4 regions of the Rhodococcus sp. NPDC055112 genome follow, and region 2 is predicted to be linked to each of the others. Evidence: riboswitches for the same ligand, from Rfam matches in the RefSeq annotation. Region 2 holds a riboswitch; each other region holds the start of a gene.
What was found. A riboswitch is a leader RNA that binds a small molecule or an ion and turns the genes downstream of it on or off. The one in region 2 is predicted to bind S-adenosylmethionine.
Positions count from the first base shown of each region.

Region 1: it holds a riboswitch for S-adenosylmethionine, as region 2 does, so the genes downstream of both, ACWFRB_RS15365 (AfsA-related hotdog domain-containing protein) here and ACWFRB_RS11865 (aminotransferase class V-fold PLP-dependent enzyme) in region 2, are expected to answer to the same signal.
Region 3: it holds a riboswitch for S-adenosylmethionine, as region 2 does, so the genes downstream of both, ACWFRB_RS15400 (ABC transporter substrate-binding protein) here and ACWFRB_RS11865 (aminotransferase class V-fold PLP-dependent enzyme) in region 2, are expected to answer to the same signal.
Region 4: it holds a riboswitch for S-adenosylmethionine, as region 2 does, so the genes downstream of both, ACWFRB_RS20300 (bifunctional o-acetylhomoserine/o-acetylserine sulfhydrylase) here and ACWFRB_RS11865 (aminotransferase class V-fold PLP-dependent enzyme) in region 2, are expected to answer to the same signal.

Region 1 is NZ_JBSGTR010000032.1:19,778-21,968, forward strand. It holds gene ACWFRB_RS15355 (TadE family type IV pilus minor pilin) at 1-301, shown strand, start outside; gene ACWFRB_RS15360 (Rv3654c family TadE-like protein) at 277-642, shown strand; SAM riboswitch class IV at 769-880, shown strand; gene ACWFRB_RS15365 (AfsA-related hotdog domain-containing protein) at 903-1,718, shown strand; gene ACWFRB_RS15370 (HAD family hydrolase) at 1,715-2,191, shown strand, end outside.
Region 2 is NZ_JBSGTR010000019.1:59,556-61,746, forward strand. It holds gene ACWFRB_RS11865 (aminotransferase class V-fold PLP-dependent enzyme) at 1-933, opposite strand, end outside; SAM riboswitch class IV at 979-1,094, opposite strand; gene ACWFRB_RS11870 (hypothetical protein) at 1,240-1,515, opposite strand; gene ACWFRB_RS11875 (Glu/Leu/Phe/Val dehydrogenase dimerization domain-containing protein) at 1,810-2,191, shown strand, end outside.
Region 3 is NZ_JBSGTR010000032.1:26,172-28,362, reverse strand. It holds gene ACWFRB_RS15405 (ABC transporter permease) at 1-150, opposite strand, end outside; gene ACWFRB_RS15400 (ABC transporter substrate-binding protein) at 147-1,295, opposite strand; SAM riboswitch class IV at 1,614-1,727, opposite strand; gene ACWFRB_RS15395 (SDR family oxidoreductase) at 1,917-2,191, shown strand, end outside.
Region 4 is NZ_JBSGTR010000053.1:36,215-38,405, reverse strand. It holds gene ACWFRB_RS20300 (bifunctional o-acetylhomoserine/o-acetylserine sulfhydrylase) at 1-1,027, opposite strand, end outside; SAM riboswitch class IV at 1,164-1,281, opposite strand; gene ACWFRB_RS20295 (amino acid permease) at 1,463-2,191, shown strand, end outside.

The sequences.
Region 1 (2,191 bases), on a different contig from region 2:
GTGCCTGGGTTCCTTTCTCGCGGTGTCCGCGCACGTTCGCTGCGTGGACGCCGCGCGGGAGGCGGCCCGGCTCGTCGCGCGGGGCGATCGGGCGGAGGCGATCCCCGCGGCGCAGCGGGTTGCCCCGCCGGGCGCGCGGATCACGGTGCGGGAGGTCGACGGATTCGCCACGGCGGTCGTCGGGGTCGCGGTGCCACTGCTGCCTGCGCTCGACGTCTCCGCGGAAGCGGTTGCCGCAATGGAGGACTCGGGTTCCGCCGGATCACCGTCGGATTCGTGGCCGAGGGGGGCAGGCGGGTGAGGGACGAGCGGGGAGCGGCCACCGTCCTGGCCTGCTGGGCGATGCTGGCGCTGATCGCGGTGGCGGCCCTGGTGATCCACCTCGGCTCGGCGGTGTCGGCGCGGCACCGGGCCCAGTCGGCCGCGGACCTGGCTGCGCTCGCGGCCGCTGCCGCCCTGGAGCGCGGCAGCGAAGCGGCCTGTGCCGCGGCGACCACGATCGCCGGGCGGATGCGTGGGACGGTGCGTGACTGCCGGATCGAGGACTGGGACGTGGTGGTGACCGTCGGGGCCCGGTTGCCGCTACCGGCCGTCGGAGGCGGTGACGCCGTCGCGGCGGCCAGGGCGGGCCCGGTCGAGTAGCGGAGTGTCCGGGTGTGTCCGGTGTGTGACGCCCTTACCCGATCGCAATCTTGAGCCCCACCTCACAGCAACCAATCGGTTGGTTGGGTTGACGCGCGATTCGGGTGGACCTAATTTTCTGTCCACGGTCATGAGTATCAGCGTCAAGCCCCGGCTCGCTGATCGGCAACCCTCCAGTGCGGCGGGGTGCTCCGGGTGACGACCGGATGGCGGTCATCCGACGCCATAAGCGCTCAATTCAGTCCTCGAAGGGGATACCCATGTCCGCAGTTCAGCTCGCCCCGGCAGCCCTTCCGTCGCAGCTCCCGGCCGCCGATGTCGTAGCCGAGATCCCGCTCACGGATCTGGTCGTCGTCGCCGACCGATTCCGTGGCTTCGCCGATGGCACACGCGTCCACACCGTCTCGGGTCTCGTCGCCGCACTGCGCGGCGGCGCGTTCCGGAACGTGCGCACCGACCTGACCATCAGGCTCGGGCAGGGGATCAAGCGGCACGACAAGGAATACGTCGAACACGTCGCATCGATCCATGCCCCGGACGCGGAGGTTCGCCTGCTCGGCGACATCGCCGCCCCGGCGCCGCGCCATCACGTGCACAAGTATCAGGAGACCAACGTCCTCATCGCCAACCTGGCGCGCGCCGAGGACGGGAGCTTCACCTCCGACCTCCGGATCGACGGGGACAACGAGCTGCTCATCGATCACCAGACCGGCGAGCACGTCCAGGGGCTGGTGATCGTCGAGGCGGCGCGGCAGCTGTTCCTCGGGGCCTTCGAGCTCGAGTACGGCAACCGCTCGCCCGAACGGCACTACTACGTCGTCTGGAACTCGATCAACCTGTCGTTCAAGACCTTCCTGTTCCCGTTGCCCGCATCGCTGCGCGCCCGGTTCGGAGCCGTCTCGATCCAGGATCCGGCCAAGCTGCAGTTCACGATCGACATCGAGGTGACCCAGTTCGGCCGCAGCGTCGCGACCGCGACGATCTCGTTTGCCGCGCTGGAGAACTCGACGATCAGTCAGATCGAGCGACGCAAGGCGGCGAAGGCGATCGAGGCCTTCCTCGGGGCCACCGCATGACGGGCATCGAGCGGGGCCCCGCTCAGGTCGCCTTCTTCGATGTCGACGAGACACTGATCACCGTCAAGAGCATGTTCGCCTTCCTCGAGCACTGGTTGTGGGAGCGGGGCGATGACGGTAGCGAGTACTCGCGACTGCGCGACGCATTGCGGCGGCAGGCGGCAGGGGGCGCGCCGCGGGAGGAGGTGAACCGGAGCTATTACCGCACGTTTCGGGGGGTGCCACTCGTCGAGCTGGAGGAATCGGGTCGCCGGTGGTATCGGGAGTTCGAGTCCACCGCCGCCCCGTACTACGCGGAGACCCTCGGCGCGCTGCGGGACCATCGCGATGCCGGTGCCGCGATCGTGCTGCTGTCCGGCTCGTTCGCACCTGTACTGGGGCCGATCGGGGAGGCCGTCGGTGCCGACCGGATCGTGGCGAGCCGCCCGGTCATCGACGGCCAGGGGGTGCTGACCGGCGAGGTCGAGCGGCCG
Region 2 (2,191 bases):
GTGCAGCTCGGACGCCTCCGCGTCGAGGCCGGCAAGCGCCGTGCAGGCCGCGGCCAACGCCGCGACGCCGAGCACGTTGGGGGTGCCGGCCTCGTGACGCTGCGGGGCCTGCGCCCAGTCGACGCCTGCCGCCGAGACGTCGCGGGTGGCGCCGCCGCCGACCAGGTACGGCTCGGCGGCATCCAGCCAGTCCCGCCTGCCGATGAGCGCGCCCGCCCCGAACGGCGCGTACAGCTTGTGACCGGAGAAGGCCAGGTAGTCGACGCCGAGCGCGGCGATGTCCACCCGCCGGTGCGGCAGCAACTGGGCGCCGTCGACGAGTATCCGCGCCCCGCAGGCGTGCGCGACCTCGGCGAGCCGGGCGATCGGCAGCACCTCGCCGGTGACGTTGGAGGCGCCGGTGACGGCGAGCAGCGCTGCCGGCTTGCTGCACAGTTCGGCGACGATCCGCTCCACCGTCTCGGCGACGGTGTCCGCGGACCGGACGATCCGCGTGCCGTTCTTCTTCCAGGGCAACAGATTTGCGTGGTGCTCGATGTCGAGGACAACGGTGTCGCCCGGCACGCAGCCGGCCAGCAGGTTCAGCGAGTCGGTGGTGTTCCTGGTGAACACCACCACGTCGTCCGACCGGGCCCCGACGAACCCGGCGACCACGTCACGGGCCCCTTCGTAGCTGGCGGTGGACACCTGCGAGGCGTACCCGGCCCCCCGGTGCACGCTGGCGTAGTACGGCAGCAGCTCCTGCACCCGCGCGGTGACCTGCGCCAGGGCAGGCGCGCTGGCCGCGTAGTCGAAGTTCGCGTAGGTGCAGGTCCCGCCGTCTGCCAGCGGGACGGTCAGGTCGGCCCCGGAGACCTCGGCGAACGGACGGTCGGCGGCGCAGCGCTCGTCGGAGCGAACGGCGGTGGCGGTGGCGGTGAGAACAGCAGTCATCAGACATCCCTCGGTCAGGGACCCGTGTGCTTGTGGAAGACAACGAGCCCGCGCTTGCCGGGTCCGGTGTTGGACCGCAGCCAGGTCGTCACCCGGGGCACCCCACCGCGGTGGAGGGTTGCCGGCCAGCAAGCCGGGGCTATCTGCTGGCACTCATGACCTACGGCGAGAATGGCAGGCCGGGTCGCGGGTTGTCAACAGCAGAGACCGGCTCGCGTGTTCCGCGAGCCGGTCCCCGGCGCCCGATGGCCTGTCTCACTCGAATTGAAATGACTTGCTGTTCAGCCTTTTTGCTCCGATCGAGACCTAACAGGCGGCCAGGAGCATCACCGGCGCGAAGGGCTCAACGCGGACGCAAGGCACCCCCAGCGCGCGCACGTGCTGCACCGCCGCCGCATCGGCGGCCGAGCAGATCCCGTCGAGCACGTCCTCGGTGGCGATCGCACCGAGAAGGTCGTCGCCGAGCGCCCGCGTGGACTCCAGACCGTGCTGCCTGAGCCACCGCTCGGTCTCGACGAAGGCCGCCGGGGTCCCGATGAACAGAACCCGCCGGATCTGCGGCGGCGCCTGTGTTGTCGTCATGCGATTCCCTTTCCTGGGTTCGGGTACGCAATCAACTCTCGCCGGGGGCGCCGCTCGTGTCTGTCCACCGATCGGCGGGTCAGCCGGGGGAACCTCGGGTCCTCCGATCGGCGGACAACTGAGCGCTACGTCACATCGGTGACCCAGGTCACCCACGCCTACTGATCACTCCGATCAGCCAGAGATCCCACTATTGACTGTTCTGCCAGCCATATCGACTGTAGTAGCGACACACAGCGCATATCGACACTGCCCTGAGCGCCACCCAGCCCAGCTATCGGAAGGACGTCAACGATGACCACCCTGGAAGCCCGACCCGTCACCCGCACCTCGCACAGCGGCTTCGACCACGAACACGTCGCCCTCGAATGCGGACCGCGCTCGGGCCTCCCGATCACCGTCGCCGTGCACTCCACCCGGCTGGGACCCGCGCTCGGTGGCTGCCGGGTGTGGCAGTACCCGGACTGGCAGTCCGGGATGGAGGACGCACTCCGGTTGTCCGCCGCGATGACCCTCAAATGTGCGGTCGCGGGTCTGGACACCGGCGGTGGCAAGTCCGTGATCGCCCTGGCGCCGGGCGAGGTCCTCGACGGGGACCGCCGCCGCGCGGCGATGCTCGACCTCGCCGACATCGTGGACGATCTGGGCGGGCGATACCGGACCGCAGAGGACGTCG
Region 3 (2,191 bases), on a different contig from region 2:
CAGCCACCACGCGAAGATCGACCCGAACGCGAACACCGCGCCGTGGGCGAAGTTGATCACATTGGTGACCCCGAAGATCAGGGTGATCCCGACTGCGATCAGCGCATAGGCGTTGCCGTGGATCAGTCCGGCGAGGAGGGTGTCGATCATGCGGTTGGTACGAACTTCCCGTTCTGGAGCACGAGCTCGCGGGGCGCCGCGCCATCGGGACGGCGGGACTGCTGATCGAAGGCGAACTGGCCCAGCCCGATTCCGTTGAACTCGGATTCCTTCAGGCCCTTCAGGACACCCTCCCTCGTCGCACCGCCGTGGTTCGCGGCATCGGTGAGCACCTTGAGTGCGTCATAGGCGTAGACATTGAAGTCGCCCGGGTCGACCCCGAACTTCGCCCGGAACTTGCCGACGAAGTCCTGGATACGGGGATCGGCATCCGCCGCGCTGAAGATCCCGTTCACGATGTCGCCCTCCGCCGCGGAGCCCGCCAGCTCGATGAACTGTGGCGTGTTCTGGCCCCCGAAGAACTGCTTGTCGAACCCGACATCCCGGAGTTGCTTGACCACCAGGGCGCCATCGGGGCCGTAGCCGAGGTGCACGAAGGCCTCCGGCGCCGCGTCACGACCCTTGATCAGGATCGGTTTGACGTCGGTGGAGTCCGGGAGGATCGGCGACGAGTAGACGATCTCGACGCCCTTCTCCGCCGCGAACTGCGAGAAGTACTTGAATGCCTGCTTGCCCCAGTCGGTTTCGAGGTAGACCACGGAGACCTTCTTCGCCTTGCGGGAAACCCACTCGGCATTGCGCTCCTGGAACACGTCGAGGGTGATCGACGGGCTCCACGAGTACTCACCCCCGTTGGTGAACTCGACCGCGGAGTTGGTGAATCCGTACTGCACCAGCTTGCCCCGGTTGTACACCGGAGAGGCGGCGATCGAAGCGGGCGAAGAGAAGTCCCCGAGCTCGGCGATCACGGACTGATCGTCGACGAACTTCGTCGCGATCGGCACGGTCTGCTTCGGATCGGACTGTGAGTCCTCCCATTTGAGCTCGACCTTGCGCCCGTCGATGCCGCCGTTCTGATTGATCTCCTCCAGCGCCAGGTCGAAGCCCTGCTGCCACAGTCGCCCGTACTCGGCCGACGGCCCGGTCTTCGGCCCCGACACACCGAAGTAGACGGTGCCTGCCGTGGCCGCCTCCGAGTCGCTGCACGCGGCGGTCAAGCCGAGCAGTGACACCGAGGCGACCATTCCCGCCACTAACCTGCGGGTGCGTCCGGGGACGGCTGGATGGGTACTCATTCTGCGAATTCCTCCGGATGTTCGTCCGTGCGGACGCGCCGCGACAGACAGAAAAGCCGCCACGCGTGACCTCGTTGTCACGGCGGCGAATGGAAAAGGACGGTGAACAAAGGGAACGGCGGCATTGCGAAATGCTCCGATCGCCGATGCCGGCCCTTAATTCGAAAAGGCGAGCATCGACGTCGATATCCGTCTCCTGGGATTCTCGACTGGTCTGCGCAACACAGCGGGAGCGCTCGACTCGATTACCGATCAGTTATTACACTGACCGGTTTCTACACTCCATCATGACAATCAACGTGTTCAGCTTTCGCGACAGTAGGGCGCTTGCCGTATCCGCATGGATACAGCCCGGTCCTCACCCGGGGCACCCCACCGCTCCGCGAGGGTTGCCGATCAGCAAGCCGGGGCTATCAGCTGATACTCATGACCGTTGGGAGAGAACGTATCCGGGGCCTCGCCGCGTGTCAACCATCCGGTTGGGGCCGCCACCCGCCTCGTCCCGCACCGGCCTTCCCGCACCCTCCAGGCGCTGCACATTTACCTTTTCGAAACAGTTCTCGATAATTCGGATCACCGTGAAAACAATGAGCCCGAAACGAATTCCGTAGTGTTCGCGACGTGAACGAATCCACACGGCCGCCGCTCAACCCCTTCGCGCCCGACGGCCGAGTACTCGTCATCGGCGCGAGCAGCGGGATAGGTCTCGCGGCCGCCGCGATGGCATACCGGGCCGGGGCCTCCGTCGTCGGCGTCGCCAGGGGCGAGGCGAACCTGAAACGGTCCTTCGCCGCGATCGGAGGATCGAGCGCCCCCCGGTTGCTACCGATCGCCGCGGACGTCCGCGATCCGGCCGGACTCGAATCGATCTTCGCCCGCGCAGGCACGGTCGATCA
Region 4 (2,191 bases), on a different contig from region 2:
CGAGCTTCTGGCCGCGCTCGTACCAGGGCGACGAGGGCAGTCCGGCGTATGCGACCGAGGTGACCTCGGGGCGGGCCTGCAGGAACTCGGCGACCCGCTGCGCGTTCTCGACGTGCCGCTCGATGCGCAGGCTCAGCGTCTCCAGGCCTTGGCTGATGAGGAAGGCGTTGAACGGCGAGACCGCTGCGCCCACGTCGCGCAGGAGTTGCACGCGGGCCTTGAGTGCGAACGCGGGCGCGCCGAGGTCGGCGAACACCGCACCGTGGTAGCTGGGATCGGGCGTGGTGAAGTTCGTGTGCCTGCCCTGGGTCCAGTCGAAATTGCCGCCGTCGACGATGACGCCGGCGATCGCCGTGCCGTGCCCGCCGAGGTACTTGGTCGCCGAGTGCACCACGATGTCCGCGCCGTGCTCGAGCGGCCGGATCAGGTACGGGGTGGCGACCGTGTTGTCCACGATCAGCGGGATGCCGTTCTCGTGCGCCACCGCCGAGACGCCGGGGATGTCGAAGACGTCGTTCTTCGGGTTGGAGATGGTCTCGCCGAAGAAGGCCTTGGTGTTCGGCTGGATGGCCGCGCGCCACTGCTCGAGGTTGTCGGGGTCCTCCACGAAGCTGACCGTGATGCCGAGCTTGGGCAGCGTGTAGTGGAAGAGGTTGTAGGTGCCGCCGTACAGGCGCGGGCTGGAGACGATGTGGTCGCCCGCCTCGGCCAGGTTGAGGATGGCGAACGTCTCGGCGGCCTGCCCCGAGGCCAGCAGGAGCGCCGCCACGCCTCCCTCGAGCGAGGCGATCCGCTGCTCGACCGCGTCCTGGGTCGGGTTCATGATCCGGGTGTAGATGTTGCCCGGCTCGGCCAGCCCGAACAGCGCCGCCGCGTGATCGGTGTTGTTGAACGTGTACGACGTTGTCTGGTAGATCGGCAGCGCGCGGGCGTTGGTCGTCGCATCGGACGTCTGGCCCGCGTGGATCTGCTTGGTCTCGAAGCTCCAGGCAGCGGTCGGGTCGGTGACGGGGGTGTTCTCGCTCATGTGTTGTCTACTCCAAGAAATTGGGGGAGATCGGCGCAGCTCAGGCGCCAGGGGGCAAGACTGGGTCCTATCTGCGACAACAACACATGGTGAACCTCCGGTGGGTCGTGGCCCGGTTTGTGGGTCCGTCCCGACGGACCCGCGCTTGTCATCCGAACTGTTTCTCGGACAACCCGGTCATCACCCGGGGCACCCCACCGCGGATGGAGGGTTGCCGACCAGCTAGCCGGGGCTTGATGCTGGCACTCATGACCGCCCTCGATATTAGCGGCTCGGGTCGAGCGGTCGAAAGCGAGGGCGGCGTTTCGGTGTGGCGGAGGCGCCGCCATGGACCCGGCGACAGCGGGTGACCTGCATTACAGGGCTAGGCTGCGGGTCGCAATCATCAAGTCCGGGCATCGCCCGAGTTTCGAGTAGCTCGCAGGGAGACCGATAGTGAAAGCCGCCGCCACGGCGCTGACCCGAGGTCTCACCGCCCGGCACATCCGATTCATCGCGCTCGGCTCCGCCATCGGCACGGGCCTCTTCTACGGCTCCGCCGCGGCGATCGAGCAGGCCGGTCCGTCCGTGCTGCTGGCCTACCTGATCGGCGGCCTGGCGGTGTACCTCGTGCTGCGGGCGCTCGGCGAGATGGCCGTGAGCAATCCCGTCTCGGGCTCGTTCGGCGAGTACGCGAGCAAGCACCTCGGGCCGCTGGCCGGGTTCATGACGGGGTGGACGTACACGTTCGAGATGATCGTGGTGTGCCTCGCGGACGTGACCGCGTTCGGCGTCTACATGGGGTTCTGGTTCCCCGACGTGCCGCGGTGGATCTGGGTCCTGGCGATCGTCTTCTTCATCGGCGCGATCAATCTCCTCAGCGTCAAGGTGTTCGGCGAGCTCGAGTTCTGGTTCACGCTGGTCAAGGTGGCGGCCATCGTGGCGATGATCGCCGCGGGCGTCGCGATCCTGATCTTCGGGTTCGGGGTCCACGACACCGGCACCGGAGTGAGCAACCTGTGGTCCGACGGCGGGTTCTTCGCCACCGGGTTCGGCGGCTTCGTCGGCTGTTTCGCGATCGTGATGTTCGCCTTCGGTGGCACCGAGATCATCGGTGTCACGGCGGGCGAGGCCGAGGACCCGGAGCGCACGATTCCCCGCGCGATCAACACCGTCCCGGTGCGC